2 regions of the Streptomyces sp. CNH287 genome follow, and region 1 is predicted to be linked to the other one. Evidence: riboswitches for the same ligand, from Rfam matches in the RefSeq annotation. Region 1 holds a riboswitch; the other holds the start of a gene.

What was found. Region 1 has a riboswitch for S-adenosylmethionine ahead of thrC (threonine synthase). Riboswitches for the same ligand answer to the same signal wherever they lie in the genome.
Region 2: it holds a riboswitch for S-adenosylmethionine, as region 1 does, so the genes downstream of both, H299_RS38635 (aminotransferase class V-fold PLP-dependent enzyme) here and thrC (threonine synthase) in region 1, are expected to answer to the same signal.

What each region holds. Positions count from the first base shown of each region.
Region 1 covers NZ_KE384251.1:365,715-376,601, reverse strand. Annotated here, with positions in the region: gene H299_RS0125410 (cold-shock protein) at 293-496, opposite strand; gene H299_RS0125405 (MoaD/ThiS family protein) at 900-1,178, opposite strand; gene thrC (threonine synthase) at 1,229-2,515, opposite strand; SAM riboswitch class I at 2,533-2,673, opposite strand; gene H299_RS0125395 (glucosyl-3-phosphoglycerate synthase) at 2,838-3,872, shown strand; gene H299_RS0125390 (Rid family hydrolase) at 3,974-4,378, opposite strand; gene H299_RS0125385 (trehalose-6-phosphate synthase) at 4,537-6,060, shown strand; gene H299_RS0125380 (endonuclease/exonuclease/phosphatase family protein) at 6,112-6,948, opposite strand; gene otsB (trehalose-phosphatase) at 6,963-7,913, opposite strand; gene H299_RS40670 (DUF3263 domain-containing protein) at 8,003-8,350, opposite strand; gene H299_RS0125365 (extracellular solute-binding protein) at 8,448-9,734, opposite strand; gene H299_RS0125360 (ROK family protein) at 10,091-10,887, shown strand, end outside.
Region 2 covers NZ_KE384251.1:213,770-224,656, reverse strand. Annotated here, with positions in the region: gene H299_RS0124675 (Ig-like domain-containing protein) at 1-774, shown strand, start outside; gene H299_RS0124670 (hypothetical protein) at 797-1,210, opposite strand; gene ctaE (aa3-type cytochrome oxidase subunit III) at 1,401-2,012, shown strand; gene qcrC (cytochrome bc1 complex diheme cytochrome c subunit) at 2,087-2,899, shown strand; gene qcrA (cytochrome bc1 complex Rieske iron-sulfur subunit) at 2,896-3,993, shown strand; gene qcrB (cytochrome bc1 complex cytochrome b subunit) at 3,990-5,639, shown strand; gene trpD (anthranilate phosphoribosyltransferase) at 5,880-6,944, shown strand; SAM riboswitch class IV at 7,041-7,158, shown strand; gene H299_RS38635 (aminotransferase class V-fold PLP-dependent enzyme) at 7,618-9,132, shown strand; gene H299_RS36070 (glycerate kinase family protein) at 9,030-10,358, opposite strand; gene H299_RS0124620 (SLC13 family permease) at 10,370-10,887, opposite strand, start outside.

The DNA.
Region 1 (10,887 bases):
CCGCGCTGGCGCCCGCGACGGACGGCCCGCACACCAGGTGGTTCCTTGCCCCACCCGGTCGGCGGACCTCACCGAACCGGTCCTTCTGTCACTCTCACTGTCAGAGTGCTAACGCCAATGATTAGCACTCGACCCCCTCGAGTGCAAGCGGTCCCCCCGGCGGACGGGCGGGCGCCGGGCGGGCGACGGGCGGGCGGCGGGGCGCGGGCAGGCCGGTTCCGGGCACGCGCGAGGGCCCGCACCCAGGTGGGTGCGGGCCCTCGAAGAGCTGTATGCAGTCCCGGTCGGCGCTTCAGCCGGTGACGCGGACCATGTCCGCCTGCGGCCCTTTCTGACCCTGCGAGATCTCGAACTCGACTCGCTGTCCTTCATCCAGGGTGCGGTAGCCGTCCATCTGGATCGCGCTGTAGTGGACGAAGACGTCCGCACCACCGTCGACCGCGATGAAGCCGTACCCCTTCTCCGCGTTGAACCACTTGACGGTGCCCTGAGCCATTCCAAACTCCCCTATTACTGGCCCTTGCGCGAGCCCGCACTTCGCGAACCCGGGTCAGACCTCACCCCCAGTAACTGGAGATGTGCGCCGGAACGCGTCGACCGCCGCTGAATGTATCTGCCTGAACGCCGTCTGCAACAGGTCAGTTGGACGAGAATTCCCGTCCGGACAGATCGCCAATTAGCCGGAATAACCCGGAAAAGCGGGGCAATTGGGATGGGACATAACGCAGTAACGCGACAATTGCGGCGCCATTTTGGGGCGCAACTTGTCGCGTTCTCGTTGCGTGTGACACGCATGGGGAGGGAGCGAGTCCACTCTACTCCCTTTCGGGGAACCGAAATGCCCCCTCCCGGCCGGGCCGGGAGGGGGCGATCGCCGTACTGGAGGGCGGGCGGGCGGCTCAGCAGCCGCCGGCCACCGCCGGGATGATCGACACGCCCGCGCCGTCCGGGGTGACCGTCTCCAGACCCTGGGCAAAGCGCACGTCATCGTCGTTCACGTACACGTTCACGAAGCGGCGCAGCTTGCCCTCGTCGTCCAGGACCCGGGCGCCGATTCCGGCGTGGTTCTTCTCCAGGTCGGTCAGCACCTCCGACAGCGTGGCGCCCTCGGCGGGCACCTCGGACTTGCCGCCGGTGTACGTGCGCAGGATGGTCGGGATTCGGACATTGACGCTCATGCGATTCACCTTCCGGGAAACGGGGTGCGAGGAACGGAGTACGGGGGACTTCAGCCGAGACCGGCGGCGCGGAAGGCGGCCAGGCTCGGCGGAATCGTCGCGGACGGCTTGGACGTCGGCGCCACCGCGTCCAGCGTCTTCAGGCCGTCGCCCGTGTTGAGCACGACGGTGGACAGCGCCGGGTCCAGCAGGCCCTTCTCGATCAGCTTGCGGGTGACGCCCACCGTCACCCCGCCCGCCGTCTCGGCGAAGATGCCCTCGGTGCGGGCGAGCAGCTTGATCGCGTCCACGATCTGCGCGTCGTCCACGTCCTCGACCGCGCCGCCCGTGCGCCGGGCGATGTCCAGGACGTACGGCCCGTCCGCCGGGTTCCCGATGGCCAGGGACTTCGCGATGGTGTCCGGCTTGACCGGCCGTACGACGTCGTGCCCGTCCTTGAAGGCGCGGGAGACCGGCGAGCAGCCCTCCGCCTGGGCGCCGAAGATCCGGTAGGGCTTGTCCTCGACCAGGCCGAGGGCGATCAGCTCCTTGAGCCCCTTGTCGATCTTCGTCAGCTGCGAGCCGGAGGCGATCGGGATCACCAGCTGGTCCGGCAGCTCCCAGCCCAGCTGCTCGCAGATCTCGTAGGCCAGGGTCTTGGAGCCCTCGCCGTAGTACGGGCGCAGGTTGACGTTGACGAAGCCCCAGCCCTCACCCAGCGGGTCCCCGATCAGCTCGGAGCAGAAGCGGTTCACCTCGTCGTAGTTGCCCTCGATGCTGACCAGGTCGCCCCCGTAGACGGCGGCCATCACGACCTTGCCCTCTTCCAGGTCGTGCGGGATGAAGACGCAGGAGCGGAATCCGGCGCGGGCCGCGGCGGCGCCCACCGCACCGGCCAGGTTGCCCGTCGAGGAGCAGGAGAGGGTGGTGAAGCCGAAGGCGCGCGCAGCCTCGACGGCGATGGCGACGACCCGGTCCTTGAAGGAGTGCGTCGGGTTGCCGGAGTCGTCCTTGATGTGCAGCGAGCCGGTGATGCCCAGCTCGCGGGCCAGGTTGTCGGCCTTCACCAGCTGGGTGAAGCCGGGGTCGAGGCTGGGCCTGGCGGCGACGCCGGCCGGCACGGGCAGCAGCGGTGCGTACCGCCAGATGCTGGGCGGGCCCGCCTCGATCTGCTTCCGCAGGCCCTCCGGGTCACCGGTGGGCAGGTCGTAGGCCACTTCGAGGGGGCCGAAACACTCCTCGCAGGCGAAGATCGGGCCGAGTGCGAAGCGGGTGCCGCATTCGCGGCAGGAGAGCGCGGCGGCGGGTCCGAGCGAAACAGAACCGCCGGTGGACTTCTCGGGAGTCTGCACAGCCATGAAGGCGAGGCCCTTTCTCCTCATCTTCCCCGCGACGTATCTCGCCGCGAGACGGAGTTGGCACCTTCACTAGCCGGGAGCCTCGCGGTGGACGCAAGGCCGGCTGGAGGGTTGCCGGGGCTTCATCGGGCCGTTCCCTCTGCCCCTCTGGATGAGCGGTATGAAGTTGTCGCGCTGCCGCCGTCGCCCTCGTACAGCGGCAGGCGGCCTCGCGGATCGACCCCGGCATGCGAAGGCCGATGTCGTTGTTCAAGACTGTAACCGAAGGCCAAGGGTGTGGAGAGAGCGTCCGGCCCGCGAGATGGATCACAAAGGAGCGCACGTGCTGGACGAGGTCGGCCACTGGCTCGAACGTCGCTCCTGGTCAGCGGCGGATCGGCCGATGGACCAGCTCCTCGCCGCGAAGCGGCGGCGGCGCGGTGCGCACGGAGGCACGGCGGGCGCGCGCGGGGGCATGGACGGGGGCGTGAGCGTCGTCCTCCCCGCGCTGAACGAGGAGCGCACCGTCGGCCGCATCGTCTCGGTCATCCGGCGGGAGCTGATGACCGAGGCCGTGCCGCTGGTCGACGAACTGGTGGTGATGGACTCCGGCTCCACCGACCGAACGGCCGAGGTCGCGGGCGACGCGGGCGCGAAGGTCGTGCACCGCGACGAGATACTCCCCCGGCTGCCCGCGCTGCCCGGCAAGGGCGAGGTGCTGTGGCGCTCGCTGCTGGCCACCAGCGGGGAGATCGTCTGCTTCGTGGACGCCGATCTGGAGGACTTCTCGGCGGACTTCGTCTCCGGCATCGTGGGGCCGCTGCTGACCGATCCGTCGGTGCGGCTGGTCAAGGCGATGTACGACCGGCCGCTCGGCGCGGTGCCGGGTGAGCCGGGCGGCATCAGCGCGGCGGGTGGGCCGGCCGGTGCGGCAGCGGGCGGCGGACGGGTCACCGAGCTGGTCGCCCGGCCGCTGCTCAACCTGCACTGGCCCCGGCTGGCGGGCTTCGTCCAGCCGCTCGGCGGCGAGTACGCGGCCCGCCGCGAGCTGCTGGAGCGGCTGCCCTTCCCCGTCGGCTACGGCGTCGAGCTGGGGCTGCTGATCGACGCCCTGGACACGGCCGGACTGGACGCGCTCGCCCAGGTCGACGTGGGAGTGCGCCGCCACCGCCACCAGGACGGCCAGGCGCTGGGCCGGATGGCCGCCACGATCTACCGCACCGCCCAGCAGCGGCTGCCCGCCGCCGCCCCGGTGCGCCCGGACCTGACGCAGTTCGCCCGTTCGCCGGACGGGAGCTTCACCCCGCACACGCACGCGGTCGACACGCAGGAGCGCCCGCCGATGCGGGAGATCCCGGAGTACGCGGCCCGCGGCTGACCACCGGCTCCCCCGGCCGCCGCCCGGCGCGGGCCGGGCGGGTGCGGGCGGGTGCGGGCGGGTGCGGGTGCGGGGCGGGTGCGGGGCGGGTGCGGGCTCGCTCAGGAGGTGACGGCGACCGCCTCCACCTCCACGAGCTGGTCGTCGTACCCCAGCACCGAGACACCCAGCAGGGTGCTCGGGGCGTCGTGGTCCCCGAACCACTCGCGGACCACCTCCCACGCGGCGACCAGGTCCGCCTGACGCGCCGACGCCACGTACACCGTGGTCTTCGCCACGTCGGTACGCGAGGCGCCCGCGCCGGTCAGCGCCGCCTCCAGGTTGGCCATCACCTGCCGGGCCTGCCCCACGTAGTCCCCGACGGCGACGGTGTTGCCCTCGGCATCCAGCGGGCAGGCGCCCGCCGTGAAGATCGTCCGAGCCGGTGCCGAGACGGCCGACGCGTAGGCGTACTCCGCCACGTCCGACAGCTGCTCGTTCCGGATCAGTCGCACACTGCTGCTCACGCTTGGGTCTCTCCTCATACACGGTCGTGCGGAAAACGTCCTCCCCCACGCAAACCCGAACACACCGGCGCACGACCCGGCAACGCGGTTTCCCCCGCCCCCCGTACGACCCGCGCGTCCCGCGTTTACGCCGCCGGCCCGGTGGCTAGGCTCCGCCCATGCCCCCCGAGCGCTCCGCGCAGGTACTCGTCGCGTCCAACCGGGGCCCTGTGGCCTACTCCGCCGCCGAGGACGGTGCGCTCACCGCCCGGCGCGGCGGCGGCGGGCTCGTCTCCGGGCTCAGCGCGATCGGACCGGACGCGGGCGCGCTGTGGGTGTGCGCGGCCCTTGGCGACGCGGACCGCGAGGCCGCCCGGCGGGCGGGGGCAGGAGCCGGTGCAGGTGCGGGAGCCGGTGCGGGGGCGCGGCTCGATCCGGCCGACACCGGCGGCCAGGCCGTCCGCATGCTCGACATCCCGCCGGAGGTCTTCGCGGACGCCTACGGCGGCGTCGCCAACTCCGTGCTGTGGTTCGTGCACCACCTGCTCTACCAGACGCCGCTGGAGCCGGTCTTCGACGCGGAGTTCGCCCGCCAGTGGGGCGCGTACGAGACGTACAACGCCGCCTTCGCCGACGCGCTCGCGCAGGAGGCGGCGCCGGGCGCGGCCGTCCTGGTGCAGGACTACCACCTGGACCTGGTCCCCGCGCTGCTCCGGGAGCGCCGCCCCGACCTGCGGATCGGCCACTTCTCGCACACCCCGTGGGCGCCGCCGGACTACTACCGGCTGCTGCCTGACGAAACCGCCGCCGCCGTGCTGCGCGGCGTGCTGGGCGCCGACCGGGCGGCGTTCCTCACCCGCCGCTGGGCGGACGCGTTCACCGCCTGCTGCGCGGAGGTGCTGGGCGCCGAGGTGGGGGCCACGGCCGACGGCGAGCCGTACGTCACCCACGAGGGCCGCACCACGGCCATCGGCGTGCACGGGCTCGGCGCCGACGCGGAGTTCCTGCGCGAGCGGGCACACCGCCCGGACGTGGCGGAGCGGGCGGCGGCGCTGCGCGCGCAGATCGGCGCGGCACCGGACGGCACGCCGCGCCGGACGGTCGTGCGGGTGGACCGCACCGAGCTGTCCAAGAACATCGTGCGCGGCCTGCACGCCTTCCGGGAGCTGCTGACCACCCGCCCCGAGTGGCGCGAGCGGGTCGTGCACGTGGCGCTCGCGTACCCCTCCCGACAGGACCTGGCGGTCTACCGGGACTACACGGCGGCGGTGGCGCGGGTCGCCCAGGAGATCAACGCGGACTTCGGTACGCCCGGCTGGACCCCGGTCGTGCTGCACGTGAAGGACGACTTCGCCCGCTCGCTGGCCGCCTACCGGCTGGCGGACGTGGCCCTGGTCAACCCCGTGCGCGACGGCATGAACCTGGTCGCCAAGGAGGTCCCGGTGGTCTCCGACGCGGGCTGCGCCCTGGTGCTCTCCCGCGAGGCGGGCGCCTTCGCGGAGCTGGCGGGCGACGCGCTCGCGGTCAACCCCTACGACGTCTCCGCGACGGCCCGCGCGCTGCACGCGGCGCTGACGATGCCGCCCGAGGAGCGGGCGGCCCGTACCGCCCGGCTCGCGGCGGCGGCGACGGCGCTGCCGCCCGCCGCCTGGTTCCTGGCCCAGCTGGAGGCGCTGGGCGCGCGGGGCACGGGCACCGCCTGAAGACGGCCGCGTGCGGCGCGCGCCGGCCCGTCCACGCCCCGCGCGCTGTGCTCAGAGCGCCAGCGTGGCCGTGACCGCCGCGTGGTCGGAGGGCCACACCCCGTCCACCGGACCGTCGCCCGCCCGGCGCACGGAGCACACCCGGCCGAGCCCGCCCGGCCCCGGCGGGCCGACGTGGATGTAGTCGATCCGCCCGCCCGGAGAGAAGGTCTCCGCGACATACGGGTTGGCCGGGTCCCAGGTGACCGACGGCGCCGCCGGATCGGCGTACTCCCAGGCGTCCAGCAGCACTTGGCCCGGGACGGCGGGCGCGGTGCGATGGCCGCCGAGCAGGCGCAGCTCGTCCGAGTCGGGCAGCGCGTTGAAGTCGCCGGTGAGCACGGGCGGGAAGTCCGTACCGCCCCGGTGCTCCGCGACGAAGCGGGCGAGCGCGGTGACCTGGGCGCAGCGCAGCGCGGAGTCGTGCGGCGCCGAGTTGAGGTGGGTGGTGAAGAAGGGGAGCGGGCCGCCGGGGGCGTCCAGCCGGGCGTGCAGGGCGAGCCGTCCGTCGTCGCGGGCACCGTCGGCGGGCAGCCGCAGGACCGTACGGTCCAGCACGGGCCAGCGGCTGAGCACGGCGTTGCCGACGCCGTACTCGGTCGGGGGCGCCGTGGACGAGGGGCCGGCCAGCCGCCGGTTCCACCGCTCGGAGCGGGAGGAGGGAGCCCAGGTCCAGTGGAGGCCGAGGTCGTCGGCGAGCGTTCCGGCGAGATTCTCGGTGCCGTCCGACCACACCTCCTGGAGGCCCACGACGTCGGGCCGCAGCGCGCGCAGCACCGTACGGATCGCCTCCCGGCGCCGGTGCCAGGGGCCGAAGCGCCACCACAGGTTCCAGGTGACCACGCGCAGCCGCGCGGCGCGGGTCACGGGGCGGCCGGGGGCGCGGCCGGGTCCGGGGGCGAGTCGGGGGGCGTGTCGGGGGCCGCGTCGGGGGTCGAGTCCGCGTCCAGGGCCGGGCCTTCCAGCGCGGAGGCGAGGGCGGCGAGCAGCGCCAGCAGCCCTGACGGGCCGTCGACCACGAGGTCGGCGCGGCCGGACAGCTCCGTCACCTCGTCGCTCCCGCTGCACACCAGCACGCCGGGCACGCCCTCGGCACGCAGGCCCTCCACCGCGTCGAAGGCCGCAAGGTCCCCGAGGTCGTCGCCCGCGTACAGCACCGCCCCGGCCCCCGTCTCGCGCGCGAACTCCCGCAGCGCCAGGCCCTTGTCCATGCCCGGCGGACGCAACTCCATTACCAGGCGCCCGGGTTCGACCCGCAGACCGTGCTGGGCGGCGAGCGCGGCCAGCGGCGCCCGCAGGCGCTCGTACGCGGCGGCCGGGTCGGCGGCCCGGCGGGTGTGGACGGCCAACGCGCCGCCCTTGTCCTCGACGTGGACGCCCGGCTCCCCGGCGAGGAGCGCGGGCAGCGCGGCCCGTACGGGCGCCACGCCGGGGTGCGGCGCAGGGACGCGGACGGTGCCGGTGGCGGCGTCCCAGCGCTCCGCGCCGTACGCGCCGAGCACCGTCAGGTTCGGCGGGGACGGCGGCCGGGCGGCGAGGTCGGCGAACCCGCTGAAGCGCACGGCCAGTTCAGCCGGGCGTCCGGTGAGCACGGCGACCGCGCGCAGCCGCGGGGCGAGCCGGGCCACCACGGGCACGGTGTCCGGGTGCGCGCGGGCCTGCTCCGGGTCGGGGACGATGGGCGCCAGCGTCCCGTCGAAGTCGGTGACCACCACGGCGCGCGCGGGCCGCGCCAGCAGCGCGGCGAGCCCGGCGCGGCCTGCCGGAGTGCCGGGGGTGGGAAGAGCGGGGCCGGGAGGAGAGTCGCTACCCATGCCGCCGAGCCTATCGGGCGGCACGCCCGCCGCACGGGTACCCGCCGGAAGCGGCAGTGCGGCTGCGGGCAGTGCGGCTGCGCGGGCGCTCAGCGGTTCGCCCGCCGGGACTCCCGGCGGCGGCGGAGGCGGTTGACCGTGACAGGGTCGTGGGCGAGTGCGCGGGCGTCGTCGAGCAGGGCGTTGAGCAACTGGTAGTAGCGGGTGGGGGAGATGCCCAGCCGCTCCCTTATGGCGCGCTCCTTGGCACCGGGTCCGGGCCAGCCGCGGCGCTCGACGGCGAGGACGGCCACGTCGCGCGCCGACAGGCCGTCCGCGGCCGTAACGGCGGACCCGGCCGTACCGGCACCGGAAGCTGCCGGAACGGCCGGACTCCCCGGGCCGCCCGAGCCGTCCGGACCGCCGGGATCGCCGCCGTCCCGCGTGTGCTGCGCCATCTCTCCAACGTACTCCCCGCGGGCTGCCCCGTGCCCCCTGGTCCGGCTCCGGGCTCCGCTGCCGGGGCGCCTGCTCCCGGAGATGATCTGCGCTCCCTCAGCCGTCCGCCTGTGCCTCGGCCGTCTCCGCCGTCCGCTGGACCGCGCCGAGCACCTGCGCCGGGCTCCGGTCGGGTGCGACCGCCTCGCCGACCGCCTTCTTGATCTGCGAACTGACCTTGCCCCAGGACACCTTGCCCGCCGGGTAGAACTCGGCCGTCGGCAGTTGGTCCAGGAACTTGCGCAGGTGGCGCCGCTCGTCGTCGCTCTGCATCCGCTCCGAGGCGCTGGTGGTCACCGGCAGCAGCTCGTAGCGGCTGACGAAGTCGTAGTGGTTCTTCTCGCTGAACGCGAAGGCGAGGAACTTCCCGGCCTCCTTGCGGTGGCCCTTCTTCTTGAAGGCCATGATCCAGTCGGCGACGCCCATGGTGGTGGCGGCCGGGCCGTTCTTACCGGGCAGCCGGGTGGTCCCGTAGCGGACCTTGTCGCGCGCGGCCTGCTGCATGAGGGTGGGGTGCCCGTTGAGCATGCCGACGTCGCCCCCGCTGAACGCGTCGAAGATCTGCTGCCGGTCGGTGCGGGCCGGGTCGGGGCCGGTGAGGCCGGGGCTGACGAGTTCGTCCCGCAGCCACTCGAAGGCCGCGGTGTTGGCGGCGGAGTCGATGGCGTAGCCGCCGGTAGTGTCGGTGTAGCCGCCGTCCTCGCCGAGCATCCACATCATGGTCTCGGCGGGCGCCTCCTCGGGGCCGAGCGGCAGCCCGTACGGGTGCTTGACCCCCGCCGCCTTCAGCGCGCGGGCCGCGTCCCGCAGGTCGCCCCAGCTCCTGGGCGGCTCGTCCGGGTCGAGTCCGGCGCCGGCGAAGAGGTCCTTGTTGTAGAAGAGCCGCCGGGTGCTGGCGACGAACGGCAGCCCGTACTGCACCCGGTGCACCTCGCCGACGGCGGCCAGGCTGGGCAGGAAGTCCGCCTGCACGGGTATGGGCAGGAGGTCGGCCGCGCTGTAGAGCATGTCCTTGGCGGCGTAGCTGGCGTAGGAGCCGATCTGGGCGATGTCCGGCGGCTCGCCGTTCTTGACCATTTCGCCGACCTTCGCGTCCACGTCGTTCCAGTGCAGCACGGAGACGTCGACGGAGATGCCGGGGTTGCGCCGCTCGAAGGCGTCGGCCAGCGCGTCCCAGTACTGCTGGGAGCCGTTGTTCCCGCCGGGGTCGCCGTAGTCGGCCGCCACCACGCTGAGCGCGACTTCGCCGCCTGCCGGGGAATCGTCACTGCATCCGGCGAGCGCAAGCCCCGCCGTACTCGCCGCACCTGTCGCCGCCAGGCTCAGGAATCGCCGTCGCCGCACCGTGCCCTCCCTGCTTCGGGACGTCGTGAATTCCTTGTGTGCTCGCCCGCGGGGCCGATTTCGGCCCGCTCGCGTTCGACGGGACGTGAGTCTGTCCCGTATTCCCCATAAGGTCTACACCACTGGCAAGATCACCTGTAGAGGGGCCACCGAGGGGCGCGCTGACCAGGCATCTCCGTAAAAAATAGGATTGGTCCAGACCTGAGTTTCCCGGTCGTACGCGACGCGGAGGGGGCGCGAGGGGCGCATGGCCGGGAATCCGGGCAGCGCGCACCGGCCCGCCGTGCGCACGTCACACAGAAAGATCACGTAAGTGGACTAGACCTTTATGCCGTCCGCACGGGAGACTGTCCGTTGTGAGCTCCTACGTCATTGCCCTCGATGTGGGCGGCACCGGAATGAAGGCCGCCCTCATCGGCGCCGGTCCCGAGTACCGCCCCCTGTACGAGACGCGCCGCGTCACCCCGCGCGAGCAGGGTCCGGAAGCCGTCGTCGAGTCCGTGCTCGCCTTCGCCGCCGAACTGCGCGCGTACGGCCTGGAGCACCTCGGTGCCGAACCCCTCGCCGCGGGGGTCGTGCTGCCCGGCACCGTCGACGAGGCCGACGGCATCGCCGTCTACTCCGCCAACCTCGGCTGGCGGGACGTGCCGGTGCGCGACCTCGTGCGCGAACGGCTGAGCAATGGGCTTCCCGTCGCGCTGGGCCACGACGTGCGCGCCGGCGGCCTCGCGGAGGGGCGGATCGGCGCGGGCAAGGGCGTCGACCGCTTCCTCTTCCTGCCGCTGGGCACCGGCATCGCCGGAGCCATCGGCATCGACGGCCGGGTGGAGCCGGGCGCGCACGGCAGCGCCGGGGAACTGGGCCACGTCGTGATCCGCCCGGACGGGCCGGACTGCCCCTGCGGGCAGCGCGGTTGCCTGGAGACGCTCTCCTCCGCCGCCGCCGTGGGCCGCGCCTGGGCCGAGGCCAGCGGAGACCCGTCGGCGACCGCGGCGGACGCCGCCAAGGCCGTCGAGTCCGGCGACCCGCGCGCCAAGGCCGTCTGGCACGACGCGCTCGAGGCGCTCGCCGCCGGGCTGGTCACCGGCCTGACCCTGCTGGACCCGCGCACGCTGATCATCGGCGGCGGCCTGGCCGAGGCGGGCGACACGCT
Region 2 (10,887 bases), 150 kb from region 1:
AGCCACCGCGTCCAGGACCCGGAGGAGCGCCGCACCGTGGAGCGCGCCCTGCTGGTCGACTCCGTGCCCCGGACGGCCGGAGCGTGGCACTGGGCGGACGACAAGACCCTGCACTACCGGCCCCGGGAGTACTGGCCCGCGCACGCGTCGATCACCGCCCGCTCCGCGCTCCAGGGGGTCCGCATCCGGGACGGCCTGCGCGGCGGCGCCTCCGAGCCGCTGGCGATCCGCACCGGCCGGCGGATCGAGGCGCTGGTCGACATGAGCACCCACACGATGACCGTGCGCCGGAACGGGCAGCGGCTGCGCACCGTGCCCGTCACCACCGGCAAGCCCGGGTTCCGTACCCGCACCGGGGTCAAGGTGGTGCTGGGGAAGCAGCCGTTCATCCGCATGCAGGGCACCAGCATCGGCATACCGGAGGGCAGCTCCGAGTCGTACGACCTGCCCGTCCACTGGAACACGCAGGTGACCCGCAGCGGCGAGTTCGTGCACGGGGCGCCCTGGTCGTCCGGCTCGCACGGGTCGGCCAACGTCAGTCACGGCTGCACGGGCATGAGCAGCGAGAACGCCCAGTGGTTCTACAAGCTGGTGCGCCGGGGCGACATAGTGAAGTACGTCAACGGCGACGGGGACCGCATGCCCGCCTTCGGCAACGGCTTCGGGGACTGGAACCTGAGCTGGCCGAAGTGGCGGGAGGGCAGCTCGCTGCTCAAGGAGACCCGCGGACGGGAGACCGGCAGCGACGCGGCCCGGCTCCGCTTCGACTTCTGAGGCCCAGGGGCCGCGCGGCCTCTCAGGCGGCGCCGGAGTCCACGCCCGTACGCTCGCCGCGCAGCAGCCCGGCGAGGGCGTCCGCCAGCGCCACCGGGTCCACCGGGTGGGAGACCGCAGCCTCCGCCCGGCTCCAGGTGGCCAGCCAGGCGTCCTGCGGGCGGCCGATGAGCAGGAGCACCGGCGGGCAGCGGAAGATCTCGTCCTTGATCTGGCGGCACACGCCCATGCCGCCGGCCGGTACCGCCTCGCCGTCCAGCACGCAGACGTCCACCACGCGCTCCTCCAGGGTGGAGATCAGGGCCGGCAGCGTGGCGCACTCGATGTACTGGATCTGCGGCACGTCGGAGGCCGGGCGGCGCCCGGCGGCGAGCCGGACCTGCTCGCGGGTGTTGGCGTCGTCGCTGTAGACCAGCACCGTGGCGGTCGCCTTCATCGTTCCTCCGCGTGAGGGATCTCGTCGAACTTCGAACGCTGCTGGGCCGGATGCTACTCCTTCCGACGTCGCGTCAACACTGCCGCCGGGGCCGTCGCACAGGGCCGTTTGAGCAGGGACGGCACCCGGGGACACACCGAACGGCACCCCCCAAGGTGAGGCCGGGATAAGCGACCGACATAATGTCGGCGTGGCGACAGCAACAGCAGTAGACACCGGGCACGCGCACCCATCGGTCAACCGACCGAACCTCACCAGCGTCGGAACCATCATCTGGCTCAGTTCCGAGCTGATGTTCTTCGCGGCCCTCTTCGCGATGTACTTCACCCTGCGATCCGTGACGGGCGCCGAGTTCTGGAAGGGGCATGCGGAAACGCTGAACCTTCCCTTCGCGGCGACGAACACCACGATCCTGGTGCTCTCCTCGCTCACCTGCCAGCTCGGCGTGTTCGCTGCCGAGCGCGGGGACGTGAAGAAGCTCCGGAGCTGGTTCATCGTCACGTTCGTGATGGGTGCCGTCTTCGTGGGCGGCCAGATCTTCGAGTACACGGAGCTGGTCAAGAAGGACGGCATGACGCTGTCCTCGGATGCCTACGGGTCGGCGTTCTACCTGACCACCGGCTTCCACGGGTTGCATGTGACGGGCGGACTGATCGCCTTCCTGCTCGTGCTGGCCAGGACGTACGCGGCGAAGCGGTTCACCCACGAGCAGGCCACGGCCGCCATCGTCGTGTCCTATTACTGGCACTTCGTCGATGTCGTCTGGATCGGCCTCTTCGCCACGATCTACCTGATCCAGTGATCCGCGCACGGGTCCTTCACTCTCAGACATAGCCATAAGCATCGACGCAGAAGATCCTGACACCGGGGTAATCCGTGAAAAAGCTCTCCGCACGACGGCGCCATCCGCTGGCGGCGCTGGTCGTCCTACTCTTCGCGCTGGCGGCTACCGGGGGGCTGTACACCGCGTTCGCTCCTGCGGATGAGGCCAAGGCCGACCAGGCGTCGAGTTCCTCCCTCGCCATCAAGGAGGGCAAGAAGCTCTACGCCGTAGGCTGCGCCAGCTGCCACGGCACCGGCGGCAAGGGCTCCACCGACGGGCCGAGCCTGGTGGGCGTCGGCGCCGCAGCCGTGGACTTCCAGGTCGGCACGGGCCGCATGCCCGCCCAGCAGCCCGGTGCGCAGGCGCCGAAGAAGAAGCCGAAGTACACGCAGGCCGAGACGGACCAGCTGGCGGCCTACGTCGCCTCGCTGGGCCCCGGCCCGAGCGTGCCCACCAAGGACCAGTACAGCCCGAACGGCGCGGACCTGGCCAAGGGCGGCGAACTGTTCCGTACGAACTGCGCGCAGTGCCACAACTTCACCGGCGAGGGCGGTGCCCTGACGAAGGGCAAGTACGCGCCCGACCTCGGGGACGTCGACGAGAAGCACATCTACGAGGCCATGCAGACCGGCCCGCAGGCCATGCCCTCGTTCCCCGACACGCTGGTGACGAAGAAGGACAAGAAGGACATTGTCGCGTACCTGAAGACCGTCAACAGCGACACGGCGGACTCTCCGGGCGGCTACAAGCTCGGCGGCACCGGACCGGTCAGCGAAGGGCTCTTCGCCTGGGTGTTCGGCCTCGGCGCGATGATCGCCACCGCCGTGTGGGTCGCGGCCCGGACCACAAAGGCCAAGAAGTCATGAGTAGCGAGACTGGACCACACGAGAACGTGTCAGACGACGAGAATCTGCCCCGCGGGCAGCAGTCGGAATCCGGCGACGGAGCGCGGTCGGCCGACGGTTCGGTAGCCGTGCCGGCGGAGGACCCCTTCGCCAATCCGGGGCTGCCGCCGCACGAGCACCGCATCCAGGACCTGGACGAGAAGGCGGCCAGGCGCTCCGAGCGCGCGGTCGCGTTCCTCTTCACCATGTCGATGGTGGCCACCGTCGCCTTCATCGCCTCGTTCGTGGCCTTCCCGATCGACAAGATCGTCTACATCTGGCCGCTGGGCCACGTCAGCGTGCTGAACCTCTCGCTGGGTCTGACGCTGGGCATCGCGCTGTTCGGCATCGGCGCGGGCGCGGTGCACTGGGCCCGCACGTTGATGACGGACGTGGAGCTGATCCAGGAACGCCACCCGATGGCGGCCGAGCCCGAGGTCAAGGCCCAGGTCCTGGCGGAGTTCAAGCAGGGCTCCGACGAGTCGCAGTTCGGGCGCCGCAAGCTGATCCGCAACACGATGTTCGGTGCGATGGCCCTGCTGCCGCTCTCCAGCGTCGTGCTGCTGCGCGACCTCGGGCCGCTGCCCGAGGACAAGCTGCTGCACACGATGTGGAAGAAGGGCAAGGTCCTCGTCAACGAGAACACCGGCCTGAAGCTGAAGCCCGAGGACATCGTCGTCGGCTCGCTCGCCTTCGCCAAGCCCGAGGGGCTGGAGGAGGGCACGCACGAGTTCCAGACGGAGATCGCCAAGGCGGCCCTGATGCTCGTCCGGATCGAGCCGGACGACATCAAGGACAAGCAGTCACTGGACTGGTCGCACGAGGGCATTCTGGCCTACTCTAAAATCTGCACCCACGTCGGCTGCCCGGTCAGCCTGTACGAGCAGCAGACGCACCACGTCCTGTGCCCCTGCCACCAGTCGACCTTCGACCTCAGCGACGGCGCACGCGTGCTGTTCGGTCCGGCGGGCCACCCGCTGCCGCAGCTGAATATCAGCGTCAACAAGGACGGATTCCTCGAAGCGCAGGGCGACTTCGCGGAGCCGGTCGGTCCGGCCTTCTGGGAGCGCGGATGAGTATTTCAACGTCGAACCGGTCCGACGCCGAGGCGTCGGAGAGGCGGAAGGCTCCCGCGGGGGAGCGTGTCGCCGACTGGGCGGACGGCCGGGTCAGCATCTACGGCGCGGCCAAGGCCAACATGCGCAAGATCTTCCCGGACCACTGGTCCTTCATGCTGGGTGAGGTCGCGCTCTACAGCTTCATCGTCATCATCCTCACGGGTGTCTACCTGACGATGTTCTTCACGCCGAGCATGGCCGAGGTCGAGTACCACGGCTCCTACGTGCCGATGCACGGCATCACGATGTCCGAGGCGTACGCCTCGACGCTGGACATCAGCTTCGACGTACGCGGTGGCCTGCTCATCCGGCAGATCCACCACTGGGGCGCGCTGATCTTCCTCGCGGCCATGTTCGTGCACATGATGCGGGTGTTCTTCACGGGCGCCTTCCGCAAGCCGCGTGAGATCAACTGGCTGTTCGGCTTCACGCTGCTCGTGCTGGGGATGTTCACCGGCCTCACGGGCTACTCGCTGCCGGACGACCTGCTCTCCGGTACCGGTCTGCGCTTCATGCACGGTGCGATCCTGGCGACCCCGGTGGTCGGCACGTACATCGCGATGTTCCTGTTCGGCGGTGAGTTCCCGGGGACGGACATCATCCCGCGCTTCTTCTCGCTGCACGTGCTGTTGTTGCCGGGCATCATGGTCGGCCTCGTGGTGGCGCACCTGATCCTGGTCTTCTACCAGAAGCACACCCAGTTCGCGGGTGCCGGAAAGACCAACAAGAACGTCGTCGGTACGCCGTTCATGCCGGTCTACATGGCCAAGGCGGGCGGCTTCTTCTTCCTGGTCTTCGGTGTCATCTCGGCCATCGCCGCGCTGTTCACCATCAACCCGATCTGGGTGCTCGGCCCGTACCGGCCCGACCAGGTGTCGACGAACGCGCAGCCCGACTGGTATCTCGGCTTCTCCGAGGGGCTGGTCCGGATCATGCCGGGCTGGGAGATCAGCGCCTGGGGGCACACGCTTGTGCTCGGCGTGTTCATCCCGCTCCTGATGCTGGGCGTGATGCTGACGGTCATCGCGGTCTATCCGTTCATCGAGTCCTGGGTGACCGGGGACAAACGCGAGCACCATATTCTCGACCGCCCGCGGAACGTGCCGACGCGTACGGCGTTCGGCATGGCCTGGATCGCCTGGTACTTCGTCGCGCTCATCGGCGGCGGAAACGACTTGTGGGCCACGTATCTGCATCTGTCGATCAACTCGATCACCTGGTTCGTCCGTATCGGCTTCTTCGTGGTGCCGGTCCTGACGTTCATCGTGACCAAGCGGATCTGCCTCGGGCTCCAGCGCCGGGACCGCGAGAAGGTGCTGCACGGACGCGAGTCCGGCATCATCAAGCGGCTGCCGCACGGCGAGTTCGTGGAGGTGCACGAGCCGCTCTCGCAGGAGCAGCTGCACGTCCTCACGGCGCACGACCAGTACAAGCCGCTGGAGATCGGTCCGCAGACCGACGAGAACGGCGTCGAACGCAAGGTCAACCCGGTGGAGAAGATCCGGGTCTCGCTCTCGAAGGGCTTCTACAGCGACGAGAGCCAGGTGCCCAAGCCGACGGCGGAGGAGTACAAGGAGCTGACGAGCGGCCACGGTCACCACTGACCGGCCCGCACCACAGCCCCCAGGAGGGCCCCGATCCCCTTACGGGACGGGGCCCTCCGGCCTTTCCTTCCCTCTTCCCTCCCCCTTCCTTCGGCCTTCTCCCTCCGCCCCCGTCCGTCCCGCCGTCCGCAGTACGGGCACACTCGCGCCGCCGGGCCCCGGCGCCGATAGGCTGGCCGCCGGATCGCGCCGCGGTGGCGCGTCCGTACGGCACACCGAACCAGGCCAGGAGTGATCCCCATGAGCGCTGCGACCCCCGCTGGAGGCGACACCACGGCGGCCCGCTCGTGGCCGGACGTCCTGAGGCCCCTGCTGGCCCGTGAGAACCTCTCCGCCGAGGCCACGGCCTGGGCCATGGACAGGATCATGAACGGTGAGGCCACCAACGCGCAGATCGCCGGGTTCGCCGTGGCGCTGCGGGCCAAGGGCGAGACGGTGGAGGAGATCTCCGGGCTCGTGCGGGCGATGTACGCCCACGCCAACGTCATCGAGGTCCCCGGTCCCACCGTCGACATCGTCGGCACGGGCGGCGACGGCGCCCGTACGGTGAACATCTCCACCATGTCCTCGATCGTGGTCGCCGGGGCCGGCGCGCGGGTCGTCAAGCACGGCAACCGCGCCTCCTCCTCCGCCAGCGGTGCCTCGGACGTCCTGGAGAAGCTCGGCGTCAATCTGGAGCTGACACCGCGCCGGGTCGCCGAGGTCGCCGAGGAGGCGGGCATCACCTTCTGTTTCGCGGTGAAGTTCCATCCCTCCTTCCGACACGTCGGCCAGGCCCGCCGGGAGCTGGGCATCCCGACGTCCTTCAACTTCCTGGGGCCGCTGACCAATCCGGCGCGGGTGCGGGCGCAGGCGACGGGCGTCGCCGACGCGCGGATGGCGCCGATCATCGCGGGCGTACTCGCCGAGCGCGGCTCCTCGGGGCTGGTCTTCCGCGGCGACGACGGTCTGGACGAGCTGACCACGACGGCCACCTCGACGGTCTGGACCGTACGGGAGGGCACGGTGCGCCAGGAGACGTTCGACCCGCGCGAGGTGGGCCTGGAGCTGGTGCCCGTCGAGGCGCTGCGCGGGGCGGACGCCTCGTACAACGCGGAGGTCGCGCGCAGACTGCTGGACGGCACGCCGGGGCCCGTACGGGACGCGGTGCTGCTGAACTCGGCGGCGGCGCTGGTCGCCCTCGAACCGGGTACGGGCACGCTGGCCGAGCAGCTCGCGGCAGGCATGCGGCGGGCGGCCGAGGCGATCGACTCGGGGGCGGCGAAGGCCGCGCTGGAGGCGTGGGTGGCGGCGAGCAACAGGTAGGCGCCGGCGCTGGGTCGGGGCAGCCGCTCCCGCCGGGGGACTCCCCGGCAGGGAGCGCTTCCGCGTCCGGGGAGCGGTGTGGCATACTCCCGTGCAGGTCACGAGTGACAGCGATCAAGGCCCCGGCCCGCTGTCCGGCAACCCTCCGTCCGTGGCGGGGTGCCCCGGGTGATGACCAGGCCGCAGACAGCGAGGTCTGCGGCAAGCGCGGGTCCCTCTTTCCAGGGGTCCCTGGTCTTCGAGGGAGTTCTTTTTGTGAGCCAGCGAATGTGCTAGGGGTGTCTTCGAAGTAGCGCCGTCCCTCCCCCTGGGCCTTGGCGGCCCGGGAGGTGCCCCCTGGGAGGGCGGGTGCTCGTGGTGTCTGGTGCGTGCGGCTGCAAGGCGGAGGGGCGTCCTCGTAGTGGGTTACGTGGACGTTCCGACAACGCAGGGGGTACCTCCCGGCGAAGCCAGGGGGAAGACGTGCGTGCCAGGCGCCACGAGCAAGGCGGGACTTCGAAGACACTCCTAAGGCGTGCCGCCCCGCTCCTCCTGTCTGCCGTCCGACGCTGCTGTGGCGTTCGGCCCGGGTGGGCGGCCCGGTGAGTACGCCCCCGTGAGCAGTCCCGTGCGACGGCGCTCCGCGCTGTCCGCCTGCCCCGTGCCGAACACGCCCGCTTCAGGAGATCTCGCCATGCCCGTCGACGCCCCTGCCTTCGACCTGCCCGCAGCCTCGCCCGCCCCCGCCCCTGCCTTCCCCTCGGCCCGTCCCGCCGCCGCCCGCACGGGCGGTGAGCCGCTGCCCGTGCTCGGTGACGACGTGCTCGTCCCGCTGGTCACCGGCGGCGAGGTGCGCTACGCCGCGCTGGACCAGGCCGCCAGTGCGCCGGTGCTGCGCAAGGTGTGGGACGACCTCGCCGCGTACGCCCCGTACTACGGCAGCGTGCACCGGGGCGCCGGGTACCTCTCGCAGCTCTCCACCGACCTGTACGAGCGCAGCCGCGCCACTGTGGCCGCCTTCCTCGGCTGCCGCCCGGACGACGAGGTCGTCTTCACCCGGGCGACGACCGACTCGCTGAACCTGCTCGCCCGCGCCCTGCCGGACGGCACCCGCGTGTTCGTCTTCGAGACCGAGCACCACGCCTCGCTGCTGCCCTGGCGGGACCACGCCACCACCTGCCTGACCGCCCCCCGCAGCCCCGGGCAGGCCGTGGCCGACCTGGAATCGGCGCTGCGCGCGGCGCCCGCGGGCCCCAAGCTGGTGTGCGTCACCGGCGCCTCCAACGTGACCGGCGAGATCTGGCCCGTACGGGAGCTGGCCGAGGTGGCGCACCGGCACGGCGCGCGGATCGTGCTGGACGCCGCGCAGTTGGCCCCCCACCACCCTGTCGACCTGGCAGGCCTCGACGTCGACTGGGTCGCCCTCTCCGGCCACAAGCTCTACGCCCCCTTCGGCGCCGGAGTCCTGGCCGGGCGGGCCGACTGGCTGCGCAGCGCCGAGCCCTACCTGGCGGGCGGCGGCGCCAGCCGTACGGTCACCCGCACGCCGCAGGGCCGGGTGGAGGTCGAGTGGCACACCGGCGCCGCGCGGCACGAGGCCGGTTCGCCCAACGTCGTGGGCGCCTACGCGCTCGCCTCGGCCTGCCGGGCGCTGGCGGAGGCCGGGTTCGAACAGCTGGTGCGGCGGGAGCGGGAACTGCTCGCACGGCTGCTGGACGGGCTGGCCGAGGTGCCCGGCGTACGGGTGCTGTCACTGTTCGGCCCCGAGGCCGAGCGGGTCGGCGTGGTCTCCTTCGTCGTCGAGGGCTGGCACAGCTCGCACTTCGCGGCGGCGCTGTCGGCCGAGTACGGGATCGGGGTGCGCGACGGCCTCTTCTGCGCGCACCCGCTGCTGCGCGCCTTGCTGGACCGCGAGGCGGACGAGCCCGGGGAGTGCGGCGCGGGGGAGACCGGGCCCGGGCAGCGCCCGCTGAACGCGGTGCGGGTCAGCTTCGGGGTGGGCACGCCGGACGAGCACATCGAGCGGTTCCTCGGCGCCGTACGGGAGCTGGTGGCGCACGGCGCCCGGTGGACCTACCGAAGCGAGGGGGGCCGCTACGTGCCCGGTCACGCGGTGGACGCGGACACCCTCGCGGACACTCCCGCGGACGCTTCCACCGGCGCCCCGGCCACGGGGGCCCGGCCCGGTTCGCCCGACCCCGCCCGCTGACCGGCCGGCCACGCCCCGCCCGTCATCCGGGTGCCGAGCAGCACCATGCGCAGGGCCCGCTCGGCCGCGTCCGTCAGGTACTCCTCACCGCGGCTGAGCGCCTCGGCCAGCGCGACGGGCGCGGGCAGGATGCCGCTGTAGGCGTCCACCCCGGACGCCCGTACGGTGTGCGCGCCCTCGCCGAGGGTGCCGGCCAGCGCGATGACCGGCCGGCCGAGCGCCTTGGCGCGCCGGGCCACCTCGGCGGGCACCTTGCCGCGCGCGGTCTGCCGGTCCAGCGCGCCCTCGGCGGTGACCACCAGGTGGGCGGGGGCCAGCCGGGCGTCCAGGTCGAGGTGGTCCAGCAGCACGTCGAAGCGGGGCAGCAGCCGGGCGCCGAGCGCGGCCAGTCCCGCGCCAAGGCCCCCGGAGGCGCCGGTGCCCGGCGCGAGCCGCAGGTCCTCGATCCGCAGGGGGGTGCCGGGGCCGCCGCCGTCGGCGCGCTGCCGGGGGCGCAGGTCGCGGACGAGTACGTCGGCCCAGTGCTCCAGGGCGCCCGCGAGCAGCTCCACCTGGGCGGGGGTCGCCCCTTTCTGCGGTCCGAAGACGCGCGCGACGCCGCGCTCCCCGCACAGCACGTTGAACGGGTTGCAGGCGACCAGGAGTTCGGTCTCGTGCAGCCGCGGGTCCAGTTGCCGTACGTCGATGCGGTGCAGGCGGGTCAGCACGCCGCCGCCGTCCGGGAGTTCGCGGCCGTCCGCGTCCAGCAGCCGGGCGCCCAGCGCCCGCAGCGCGCCCGCGCCGCCGTCGGAGGTGCCCGAGTCGCCGCAGCCGATCAGGATGCGGCGGGCTCCGGCGTCCAGGGCGGCGCGGATCAGTTCGCCCACGCCGTAGGTGGTGGTGCTGACGGGGTCGCGCTGGTCCTGGGGTACGAGGGACAGCCCGGCGACGGCGGCCATCTCCACCACGGCGGTGAGCGGGGCGCCCTGCTCCGTCCCCAGCAGCGCGAAGTGGGTGCGCACCGGCGCGCCCACCGGGCCGGTCGCGGTGCGTTCCACGAGTGTGCCGCCGGTCGCGGCGGCCAGCGCCTCGGCCGTGCCCTCGCCGCCGTCCACGATGGGGATCAGGTCGAGGGAGGCGTCGGGCACCACGCGGCGGATGCCGCGTGCGATGGCCTCGGCGGCCTGTGCGGCGGACAGCGAGCCCTTGAAGCCGCTGGGGGCGATGACGAAGCGGTAGTGCGACACGGGGGTCTCCTTCAGAGGACGGGCACGCCGAGCAGCGGCCAGACGGCGAGAGCGAAGAACAGCACCAGCGCGGCGGTCAGCGGCGCCAGTACGGCGGACAGGCGCAGCAGGTCGCGCGGGGTGTAGGTGGTCACGCCGGGCACGTCGGAGAAGAGCGTGACCGGCTTGGCGGAGGCGGGCAGCGTGTGGCAGAAGCCGGCGGCGGCGGTCGAGGCCAGCGCGGCGGTGACGGGGTTGACCCCGGCCCCGGCAGCCGCGGCGACCACCAGCGGCACCAACACGCTGGAGCGGGCGGAACGGGACTGGAGCACCAGGTGCGCCGCGGTGCTCACCGCGACCACGACCGCCAGGAAGAGCCACGGTGGCACCCGCGCCCCGTCCGCGCCGCCGCCGTCCGTGCCGGACGAGGCGAGCCCGCCCACCAGGTAGGAGGCCGCACCGGAGGTGGAGAGGGCTATGCCCATGGCCATCGTCGCCGCCATGAACAGCAGCAGGGACCAGGGCACGGTGCGCAGCGCGTCCTTCAGCC